DNA from 3 places in the Aurantivibrio infirmus genome. Region 1 is predicted to be linked to each of the others. Evidence: predicted binding sites of a transcription regulator. Region 1 holds the regulator's gene; each other region holds the start of a gene.
The links. Region 1 encodes sigma-54, which starts transcription at its own class of promoters, with help from an activator protein. Its sites were predicted from a motif close to TGGCACANNNNTTGCNNT; they were not measured.

Region 1 (3,692 bases):
AAAAAACATAAAGCCCGAAGGTAGAGTCGGGTTTTTTGTTCGTTTTTGCTTAGGGGGCTTACTTTTGGTGGTTGAGCGCTTTGGTTGATTTATAGTCCGCTATCTATTTGTCGAATAGGCTTACTGCTGTGTCATAGAGTTCTTGTTCGGTATTGGCCTTGCGTACGTGTTCAATATTTTCGTTGATTTTAAAAACTTCAGCCAAAGATGCGAGTGTTTGGAGGTGTTGTTCGTGGGCCTCGTCGGGAACGACTAGCGCGAAAACTATATCGACAGGCGCATCGTCAATAGACCCAAAATCTACCGGTTTGTCGAGTTTTATTAGTGCTGCAATGGTGTTGGGGCAGTTGGAGATACGGCAATGAGGTATAGCGATCCCCTGGCCAATGCCTGTTGAACCTAAGCGCTCTCTTGATATCAACTGCTGGAAAAGTTCATCTGGATTGAGAGCGGGGTAATCCTGAGCAATGACTTTAGCGACATGTTCTAAGACACGTTTTTTGCTCGCTTCGGATAAGCCACATAGAGTACGTGACGGCGAAAGAAGAGATTTGATATCCATGGGTGCAGGCATAAGTGTAGGGCATTTAAATTGAGAGCGACTATAAGTCGCTCAAAAGTGGTTAGTGATTCAGGGGATTGTAGTGTAAAAATATTAACGATGACTGTTTAATTTTTCTTTATGTTTAATAAGTTGCCGATCCAGTTTGTCTGATAACAAATCAATTGCTGCGTAAAGGTCTTCTGAATTAGCGTTAGCAAAAAATTCCTTGCCGCTTGCGTGAATGGTTGCTTCTGCCTTTTGTTCTAGCTTGTCAACGGACAAGATAACGTTGACGTTGGTGATTCGGTCGTGGTGTCGTTCAAGTTTTTGCAACTTGGTGTCTACATAGTTCTTTATAGCGGGAGTGAGATCTAGGTGATGACCGCTGGTGTTAATTTGCATAGAGTGGCTCCTAGGTGATGATAGGCTGCTATCAGCCGTTGAAAAATACTTTGATAAAAAACAAGGGCAATTTGATCACTTTTTGGATCGCTTTTAGAACACATTTGGCACAGGCTATCAGAAAATTTTTCATTCTGCTTTGATAAAGATCAGACAAGCCTTTTTCGTTCATTAGATGCGGGGATTGAGAGTGATTCACGGTATTTTGCAATGGTGCGGCGCGCAACTTGGATTCCTTGTTCAGATAATAGCTCGGCAATTTTGCTGTCACTGAGAGGTTTTTTAGGGTTCTCCGCCGCAACCAGTTTTTTAATGATAGCGCGGATTGCCGTACTTGAACATTCACCGCCTGTGTCGGTGCTCACATGGCTTGAGAAAAAATATTTTAATTCGAAAATCCCCTGAGGGGTATGCATATACTTTTGCGTAGTCACCCGAGAAATCGTCGATTCATGCATGCCCACCGTTTCTGCGACATCGTGTAGTACCAGGGGTTTCATCGCTTCTGCACCATAATCTAAAAATCCGCGCTGCTTCTCAACGATACAGGTTGCTACTTTTAATAAGGTTTCGTTTCGACTCTGTAGGCTTTTCAAAAACCAGCGTGCTTCTTGCAGGTTGTCTCGTAAAAAGGTGTTGTCACTACTGGAGTCTGCGCGTTTGATAAGCGATGAATATTCCGGACTGATTCGAATTTTTGGTGCAATTTCGGGGTTTAGACGTACTGTCCATCGGTCATCTTCTTTGCTGACATAAACATCGGGCACAATGTATTCAGTTTCGCCCGCATTGATTAGGTCGCCTGGTCTTGGGTTTAAACTTTGTATCAGAAGGATTGCATCACGTAGTTCATGCTCTTTAAGCTTGGACTTTCTCATGATCTGTTTGTAATCACGAGTCCCCAATAATTCTAAGTATTCTTGTACCACCAGTTTTGCAGCTGAGAGGTGTTCTGTGTCTGGTGATAGTTGTTTTAATTGTATTAAGAGGCATTCGCTTAGATTCTGACCACCGACTCCCGGAGGATCAAATTGTTGGATGCGGTGCAAAACGGCGACGACTTCGTCTTCTTCAAGCTCTTCAAGGGTGTCATGTAGCCCCAAATAGATGTCGGCAACGGTCGTAGATAATAGGCCGCTGGGCTCTATTGCATCGATTAGTGCTAGAGCAATAAAATTATCCCGCTCTGACATGGGAGTGAGGTTGAGCTGCCAGGTGAGGTGATCAATAAGCGATTCTGTGACTGTACGGCGAGAGTCGAAATCAAAATCATCATTATCCGGCATCGACGAGGAGGGGGTGGAGCTCGAAGGCTGGTAAATATCGTCCCAACTGGTGTCAACCGGCAAGTCATTCGGGAGATTCTCTTCCCAGCTTGCATCGTTTAGATCGGTACTCGAAGTATCTTGCTGTTGATTGTTGTCCGATGAGAAGTCATCGCTATTCGTGGTATTTTGATCGTTATTATTACGGTCTTTTTCGTTGCGAGATTCGTTTTGCTCGCTACCCTCATTTTCTTCGATTTCCAGCATTGGATTGGAGTCGAGGGCATCTTGAATTTCTTGCTGTAGATCTAAAGTCGATAACTGTAACAGCCGAATGGCCTGTTGCAGTTGGGGGGTCATCGTGAGCTGATGGCCGAGTTTTAGTTGCAGCGATTGTTTCATAAGATTAGCAGGCGACTTTTCGATTCTGCCAGGTGGAGGCGTGCTTTCCTTGCTTGAGATGTACTAGGTTTGGTTCTTCGGTTTGACATCCAACAACTCTACTTCTGGGTGATACGTGTACTTTAGTTATCTAAAGAGTTTAATTAAGGGTTTTGCTTGAGAGGCTAGGAATGGACGAGGGCCTTACATATTCCAATTTGAAATCCTGACAAACTTGGAATATTTCACCTTCGATTAAGATAGCCAAACAAAGCGGTGTTATTTGCACTGAATCTTTAGTGTAGACAGGCTACCTGGAAGGGGCAATTTTGACAAGCAATGTTTATGCCCAGCTCTGAACATGCATTGAGCTGTATTAAGTCTATGATAAATAAGAAAAAACTATAAAGGTATGAGCAGCAACTGTGTTGATTCAAGCTAAAAAAGTAGGCCGCAAGCTCTATAAACGAAAGTTTTCGCCCAGGTAGACCTTCTGAACCGTACTGTTATTGAGCACAGCTTCGGCATTACCCGCTTCAATTATTTGCCCTTCGCTCACAATGTAAGCGCGTTCACAGATATCAAGGGTTTCTCTAACATTGTGATCAGTTATCAATACGCCGATACCTCGGTTCTTGAGGTGAGCAATAATATTTTTGATATCGGAAACTGAAATTGGATCGACGCCTGCAAAAGGCTCATCAAGCAAAATAAAGTCGGGATCAGCAGCGAGGGCTCGAGCGATTTCAACACGACGGCGTTCGCCTCCCGAAAGAGCCATGCCAAGATTTCTTTTCAAATGCGTGATGTTGAATTCTCTTAGCAGCTCATCTTTTTTGTGAATTCTTTGTTTTCGGTTTAACCCTTTACGTGTTTCTAATACCGCGAGAATATTGTTTGCGACACTCAGTTTTCTAAATACCGAAGCTTCCTGTGGTAAATAGCCTATACCTGCTTTGGCGCGATCATGCATGGCATATTGAGTGATATCTTTATCATCGATAAAAACCTTGCCGCGAAGCGGTTTTATAAGCCCAGCTATCATGTAAAAGCAGGTGGTTTTACCGGCTCCGTTCGGGCCCAGCAGGCCGACCACTTCG
Region 2 (3,692 bases), on a different contig from region 1:
TGGGAATCTGCCAAAGCACCTGTCGTTTGGTGTAGTTGTCTTGCAGATCCGCTGCGGTTTGGAAGGTCTCTAGCGCTGATTCAGACTCATAAAAACAATTCGTTATGGGTCCTCCATACACTTGCTCTCGACTCACAGCAAACAGAACTTCTGCAGCGGGGTTGAGGTATTGGCAACTCAAGCGGCTATCAGCAACCAAAACTGCGGTCGATAAGTTTTCCAATAAAAGTTTGAAGTCGAGATCTTGCGACATGAATAAAGCCTTATGTAATTAGCGGGACGACTGCAAAAAATAAACCAGTTTGCTTAACTCGGAGGGACTTTTTGGGGAGTGAGTAATCTCGCGACTTGTACGGGCGTTGGGTTAATCGAGTGTAGCAGAAAAGCTAATAACGTGATCCAAATTGGTGCAGATTGCGCGTATGGCGCACTAACAGTGATGCGCTGTTGATGTAAGCTTAGGAGATCAGTACTTCAAGGGGTGGTTGATTCTGGTGCGTATTGATTGTTTAGAAGCCAAATTTTGGCTCGTGTTGGTGAGTCGAGATAGGATTATCAAATCTATGGTGGTTTAGCACCCAAACTATGGGCAATAAAAACCCCCTATAGCTCGCGCGATAGGGGGTTAATTTGTTGCTTGCGATTAAATTAAACGCTGTAGTACATATCAAATTCAACTGGGTGAGTTGTCATGTTCAAAGTCTGAACTTCTTTTGACTTCAAGCTGATGTATGCATCGATCGCATCATCAGTGAACACGCCACCTTCCTTGAGGAATTCACGGTCATCACTGAGTGCCTGCAATGCTTGTTCAAGGCTAGAGCAAACAGTTGGGATTTCTGCGGCTTCTTCTGGAGGAAGGTCATACAAATCTTTGTCAGCTGGATCACCAGGGTGGATTTTATTCTTAATACCGTCGAGGCCAGCCATTAAGAAGGCGGCAAAACCTAAGTATGGGTTTGCTGTGTTGTCGCCAAAACGTGCTTCGATGCGCTTGCCTTTCGGGCTAGGAACGAAAGGAATTCGGATTGATGCAGAACGGTTACGTGCTGAATAAGCCAACATGACTGGTGCTTCGAATCCAGGGACCAAACGCTTGTAGGAGTTTGTTGAGGCGTTCAAGAAAGCGTTCAAGGCGCGCGCATGCTTGATGATGCCACCAATGTAAAATAACGCCGTTTCAGACATTCCTGAATACGCATCACCTGCGAATTGGTTAACGCCGTCTTTCATAAACGATTGGTGAACGTGCATACCACTACCGTTATCACCTACCAATGGCTTAGGCATAAAAGTCGCTGTTTTGCCGTAGGAGTGCGCCACATTGTGAACGCAATATTTTAAAACCTGAACTTCATCAGCTTTCTTAACAAGCGTATTTGCGCCAACGCCGATTTCACATTGGCCCGCAGTGCCTACTTCGTGATGGTGAACTTCAATGTCTAAGCCCATTTGATCCATCGCAGCACACATTGCTGCACGTAGATCGTGTAGTGAGTCGACAGGAGGAACTGGGAAATAACCGCCTTTAACGCCAGGCCGATGGCCCATGTTACCGTCTTCAAAGTGGTGCTCAGAAGACCAATCTGCTTCTTCAGATGAAATTTTGTAGAAAGCGCCAGACATGTCTGCGCCCCACTTAATGTCGTCAAAAACGAAAAACTCGTTCTCAGGACCAAACAGCGCTTTATCACCGAGACCGGTTGATTTTAAGTAATCTTCTGCCTTTTGCGCGATTGAACGTGGATCACGCTCATAACTTTGTCCCGATGAAGGCTCAACAATATTACAGCGAAGGATGACGGTGGCTTCGTCGGTGAATGGGTCAAGTAAAGCAGTAGAGTCATCTGGCATCAAAATCATGTCTGATTCGTTAATACCCTTCCATCCCGCGATAGAAGAACCATCGAACATTTTACCTTCTTCAAAAAAGTCGGAATCAACAACTGATGCAGGAATTGATACATGTTGTTCTTTGCCGATAGTGTCTGTAAAGCGAAGATCAACCCACTGAGCTTCTGTTTCTTTTATTAATTTCAGAGTGTTCTCTGACATGCTGGGTCCTCCAATAATGGCCTAGCCAAATCGTTATGGTTTAAAAGTTTTATAGGGATTTTGATCCTCACACTCCTTATTGCTGCCCCAAGGATCATTGCAGATCGTAGATCAAGCTAAAGGATGTTCGTGAATTAGCAAAACGCTTGCCATTCTACATCAGTTCTAGAGCCCAAGGAAAACGGGGCATGAGGACATAAGTCTGGCGTAAATAGAGCGAGGTGTGCACCAAATAGGTTCGTTTTGGGTAAAAGTGATCCATAACGGTGCTATCGGTGCTTCTTGAGGGTGCTGTCTCTAAATATTGTATTCATAGTGTATAGATTCCGATTCCATTCTAATCGCTAGTCGATGAGTTGCTGTAGTGCTTAGCCTATACTTCGCGGCGAGAATTAGGCCGAGTTGCTCAGCCCCTCTTGTGCTCAAACTTTTCGAGCTGAATTCAATACATATTGGAGTTTTACGTCTACATGCATTTTGTTGTTAAGTTTTTTCCTGAAATTACTATTAAAAGCCCGCCAGTCCGTAAGCGTTTCGTAAAGCAGCTGAGACGCAATCTGCACCGCTTGCTGAAATCTTTAGTCGCGGGGATAGAAGTTAAAGCGGGTTGGGATAAGTTCGATATTGTCGCCCCGAGTGACTCCAAACAGGATACCGCGAAGGTAGCAGGGGTGTTGGCGAATACTCCAGGAATTGCTTATTTCGCAGAAGTGACCGTATTTGATTTCGAGCAAATAGAAGATATCGGCCCCCAGGTGCTATTGATTTGGCAGGAATCTTTAATGGGTAAATCCTTTGCTGTAAGGGTGAAACGTTCTGGCGAGCATGCCTTTAAGTCGATAGACGTGGAGCGTATGGTCGGCGCGGTGTTGAATCGCGGTTGCGAATCAGCTCAGGTGAAATTAAAGAACCCAGACATCACCATCCGTTTGGAAATCGTAAAACAGCGCTGTTTTATAGTGTTGAAGCAGCAGCAGGGTTTGGGGGGTTATCCGCTCGGAACTCAAGAGCCAGTCCTTTCTTTGGTTTCCGGGGGCTTCGATTCGACGGTTGCGAGCTATCTTACTAACAAGCGAGGCTTAACCACTCATTTTTGTTTCTTTAATCTCGGTGGGCGAGCCCATGAGCTAGGCGTGAAGGAAGTAAGTTATTACCTCTGGCAGAAGTTCGCAGCATCGCACAATGTACGGTTTATAAGCGTGCCTTTTGAGGGTGTTGTGAGCGAGATTTTAGAGAATGTCCACAACTCTCAAATGGGAGTGGTGTTAAAGCGGATGATGTTAAGGGTGGCAACGAAGGTGGCTCGCGACTTAAAAATTGGCGCCTTAGTGACTGGGGAAAGCGTGGCTCAAGTTTCCAGTCAAACCCTGACCAATCTACGGGTCATCAATTCAGTGACTGAATTGTTGGTGCTGCGGCCGCTTATTACGATGGACAAGGGTGAGATTATCAATTTATCTCGAGCGATAGGGACTGAAGAGTACGCCGCCAATATGCCCGAGTACTGTGGCGTGATCTCGGTCAAACCCACGACCCGCGCGACCATTGAGCGCATTGAGGCCGAAGAGGCGAACTTCAATTGGCAGATATTGGATGCAGCCTACGAAGCGCGCAGGGATATGGCGATTAGCGAAGTC
Region 3 (3,692 bases), on a different contig from region 1:
ACCGATAAGTCAATCAGGAATACCTATTGAGAATTATTGGCGAATTGCTGAGTTAGGTAGTTGGATGTTTTCCAATGCGATTATTATTTCGATGCCAGTGCTGACATCGCTGTTAGTTGTTAACTTGGCTTTTGGTGTAATGAGTCGATCTGCACCTCAAATCAATGTGTTCACCGTTGGTTTTCCAATTACGCTTATTTTTGGTTTGGTTCTTATCTGGTTAAGTCTGACAAGCTTTTTTCCGAGTTATGAAGCCTTGGTCGACGAAGGTTTCTTATTTTTAAATGATACGATTACGATCCGGTAATTTTTTAAATTTAATTTGAGCGTTATACCGTTATGGCAGAAGGCGGCGACAGTAGCCAAGAAAAAACCGAACAGCCGACCCCCAAACGCTTAGAAAAAGCGCGGGATGAGGGGCAGACAGCTCGTTCTCGAGATTTAACAACAACGGCAATTTTATTAGGCGGTAGTTTTGGCTTGATGATCTTCGGCCCCTTGGTTGCGACGAGTATGTTAGACATTATGGCCTACTCATTCGTGATCGAACGCGAATCTATTTTTGACAGCAGTATGATGATCGCGAAGCTCGCAAAAGCATTTGGCACGGTTTTTTGGAGTATCTTGCCGCTAATGGGAATTCTATTAGTCGCTTCGGTATTGGGCCCTATCAGTTTGGGCGGTTGGCTATTAAGTGGTAAGGCTATGGGGCCAAAGCTCAACCGAATGAATCCCATCGAAGGCCTAAAGCGTATGTTTTCGATTAAGTCGTTGGTGGAATTAGCAAAGGCAATTGCAAAGGTCGCTTTGTTACTATCCGTAGCAATTACTTTTTTATTGATACGACAATCGCATATATTATCGTTATCGAATCAAGCGTTAGAACCGTCAATAATTAATTCTCTTTGGGTCGGTTTGTGGGCAGCAATCATTTTATCTGCAGCAACTATCGTGATCGCTTTGATCGACGTACCTTTTCAATTATGGGATCACTCCAAAAAATTGAAAATGAGCCGTCAGGATATTAAGGACGAGCACAAAGATTCTGAAGGCAAACCGGAAGTTAAAGGTAGAATTCGGCAGCTCCAACGGGAAATGGCAAATCGTCGCATGATGTCCTCAGTACCGGATGCTGATGTCATCATCACCAATCCGACACATTATTCTGTCGCATTAAAATATAATCCGGAGATGATGGAAACACCCGTCATGTTGGCAAAAGGTATCGATCAAACTGCGTTAAAAATAAGAGAGATCGCCAAGGCCCATAACATCGAAATTATCGAGTCACCACAATTGGCGAGATCGATTTATTACACCACCGATATTGATAAAGAAATACCAGGCGGTCTTTATGTCGCAGTGGCGCAAGTTCTGGCCTATGTGTTTCAGTTAAGAGATTACCGTAAAAGCCGCGGTCGTCGGCCGGTTTATCCTCGTTCCCTTTTCGTCCCTCCTGACTTACGTCACGACGATAAATAACTTCTCGCCATCGTCAAAAAATCTACCGTTGTTGCAGATCGTGCTAGCGCTTCAAACATGTCCAAATAAATATTCGCCGCTTTCATCAAAACGGTACAGAACTTGCGATCTACTCATTAGCCCGGCGTTTAGCGTCAAGATACCGACTTAAGTTAAGCGGTAAACGACGGGATTAAGTGACAAAGAAGCCAATTGGTACGGTAACAACTAATAATTTGACGGCTCGGGTAAAGCGTTTTATGGCAAGTTCTTCAGCAGGGCAATTTGGATCGACTAACGGCGGTAATTTTTTCCGCAATTTGCGTATTGCTAGCAAGGGAAACCTGGGTATACCTCTAATGGTCATCATGCTGATGGGAATGATGATCTTACCCATGCCAGCCTTTCTGCTAGATGGCTTCTTTTCTTTTAACATTGCCTTGTCGATCGTCGTTCTGTTGGTTGGCATCTACACCTTGCGCCCATTAGATTTCGCGGTATTCCCAACCATTCTCTTGGTTGCGACATTGTTTCGTCTCGCATTGAACGTCGCTTCTACTCGTGTGGTATTGCTCGAAGGCCACAACGGAGGTGATGCGGCGGGTAAAGTTATTCAATCTTTTGGCGAAGTTGTGATTGGCGGTAACTACGCCGTTGGTTTAGTAGTCTTCATTATTTTGATGATTATTAATTTTGCGGTGGTTACGAAAGGCGCGGGTAGAATTTCGGAAGTGAGTGCGCGTTTTACCTTGGATGCGATGCCGGGCAAACAAATGGCCATTGACGCCGATTTAAATGCAGGGCTAATAGAGCAAGATGAGGCACGAGAGCGGCGTGCAGACGTTGCGAATGAAGCAGATTTTTACGGCGCAATGGATGGTGCGAGTAAATTCGTGCGAGGCGATGCGATAGCGGGGATTTTAATCTTAGTTATTAATATTATCGGTGGTCTTACTGTTGGAATGGTGCAGCATGAGTTAGATTTTTCCGACGCTTTGGAAAAATACATTTTGCTAACCATTGGTGATGGTTTGGTTGCGCAAATTCCTTCGCTGTTGCTATCAACTTCCGCAGCGATATTAGTGACGCGTGTCAACAGCGCTGAAGAATTACGTAATCAAGTAATGACGCAAATGTTTGACTCTCCTAAAGCATTGTCAATTGCGTCGGGAATATTATTTATTATGGGCATCATACCAGGCATGCCCCATGTTGCCTTTTTAGGGCTCGCGTTTTTAACCGGCGGTTTGGCTTATTTTATTGCGCGGAAGCATGCCTTACCGGAAATTGTCGATGAAGAACCAGAACAACATTTTTCACGTCGGCAATCACCGAGCGGATCATCCTCAAGTGCAGGACCTACCTTACGCGCGGAAAAAATCGAAACACCTGCCGAGGACTTGAAAGATATCACTTGGGACGATGTTACCCCAGTAGACATGATTGGACTTGAAGTAGGCTATCGCTTAATTCCTTTAGTCGATAAAAATCAGGGCGGTGAGTTATTGGGGCGAATTAAAGGTGTTCGGAAAAAATTATCACAGCAAGTGGGGTTCTTGGTTCCTTCTGTGCATATTCGGGACAACCTTGATCTCACACCTACGGTCTATCGATTAACGTTGATGGGTGTGACCTTGGGTGAAGCAGATATACATCCTGATAGAGATTTGGCGATAAATCCTGGCCAAGTATTTGGCAAGCTAGAAGGCATTAAAACTACTGATCCCGCTTTTGGTTTAGAGGCGGTATGGATTGAATCCAGTCAAAAAGATAACGCGCAAACACTTGGTTATACGGTCGTAGATGCGAGTACTGTTGTGGCAACGCATCTCAATCAAATATTGCAGAAACACGCCTACGAATTATTGGGCCATGAAGATGTCCAGCACCTCCTAGATTTGCTCGCGAAATCCTCACCAAAATTAGTTGAAGAGTTGGTTCCAAATACTCTCAGCTTAAATGTGCTGTTGAAAGTTTTACAAAATTTATTAAAAGAGCAGGTTTCCATTCGTGATATGCGCACCATCTGTGAAGCGCTTGCGGCTCATAGTACTAAGAACCAAGACATCGGCGCACTAACAGCCGCAGCACGTATAGCGCTGTCGAGACAGATCGTTCAAAACATTGTTGGGTCTGAAGACGAACTTTCGGTTATCACCTTAAAGCCTGAGCTGGAACAGATATTGCTCCAGTCAATTCAGCAAGCACAAAATAATGGCGCTGAAGACAGT

Region 2: the regulator sigma-54 is predicted to act here: its motif matches at 2,190-2,207, upstream of glnA (glutamate--ammonia ligase).
Region 3: the regulator sigma-54 is predicted to act here: its motif matches at 1,574-1,591, upstream of flhA (flagellar biosynthesis protein FlhA).

What each region holds. Positions count from the first base shown of each region.
Region 1 covers NZ_BAAFSK010000007.1:94,157-97,848, forward strand. Annotated here, with positions in the region: gene ACYUCY_RS15680 (PTS sugar transporter subunit IIA) at 104-562, opposite strand; gene hpf (ribosome hibernation-promoting factor, HPF/YfiA family) at 656-946, opposite strand; gene ACYUCY_RS15690 (RNA polymerase factor sigma-54) at 1,096-2,613, opposite strand; gene lptB (LPS export ABC transporter ATP-binding protein) at 3,053-3,692, opposite strand, start outside.
Region 2 covers NZ_BAAFSK010000001.1:153,678-157,369, forward strand. Annotated here, with positions in the region: gene glnL (nitrogen regulation protein NR(II)) at 1-253, opposite strand, end outside; gene glnA (glutamate--ammonia ligase) at 649-2,055, opposite strand; gene thiI (tRNA uracil 4-sulfurtransferase ThiI) at 2,526-3,692, shown strand, end outside.
Region 3 covers NZ_BAAFSK010000003.1:558,174-561,865, reverse strand. Annotated here, with positions in the region: gene fliR (flagellar biosynthetic protein FliR) at 1-307, shown strand, start outside; gene flhB (flagellar biosynthesis protein FlhB) at 340-1,482, shown strand; gene flhA (flagellar biosynthesis protein FlhA) at 1,722-3,692, shown strand, end outside.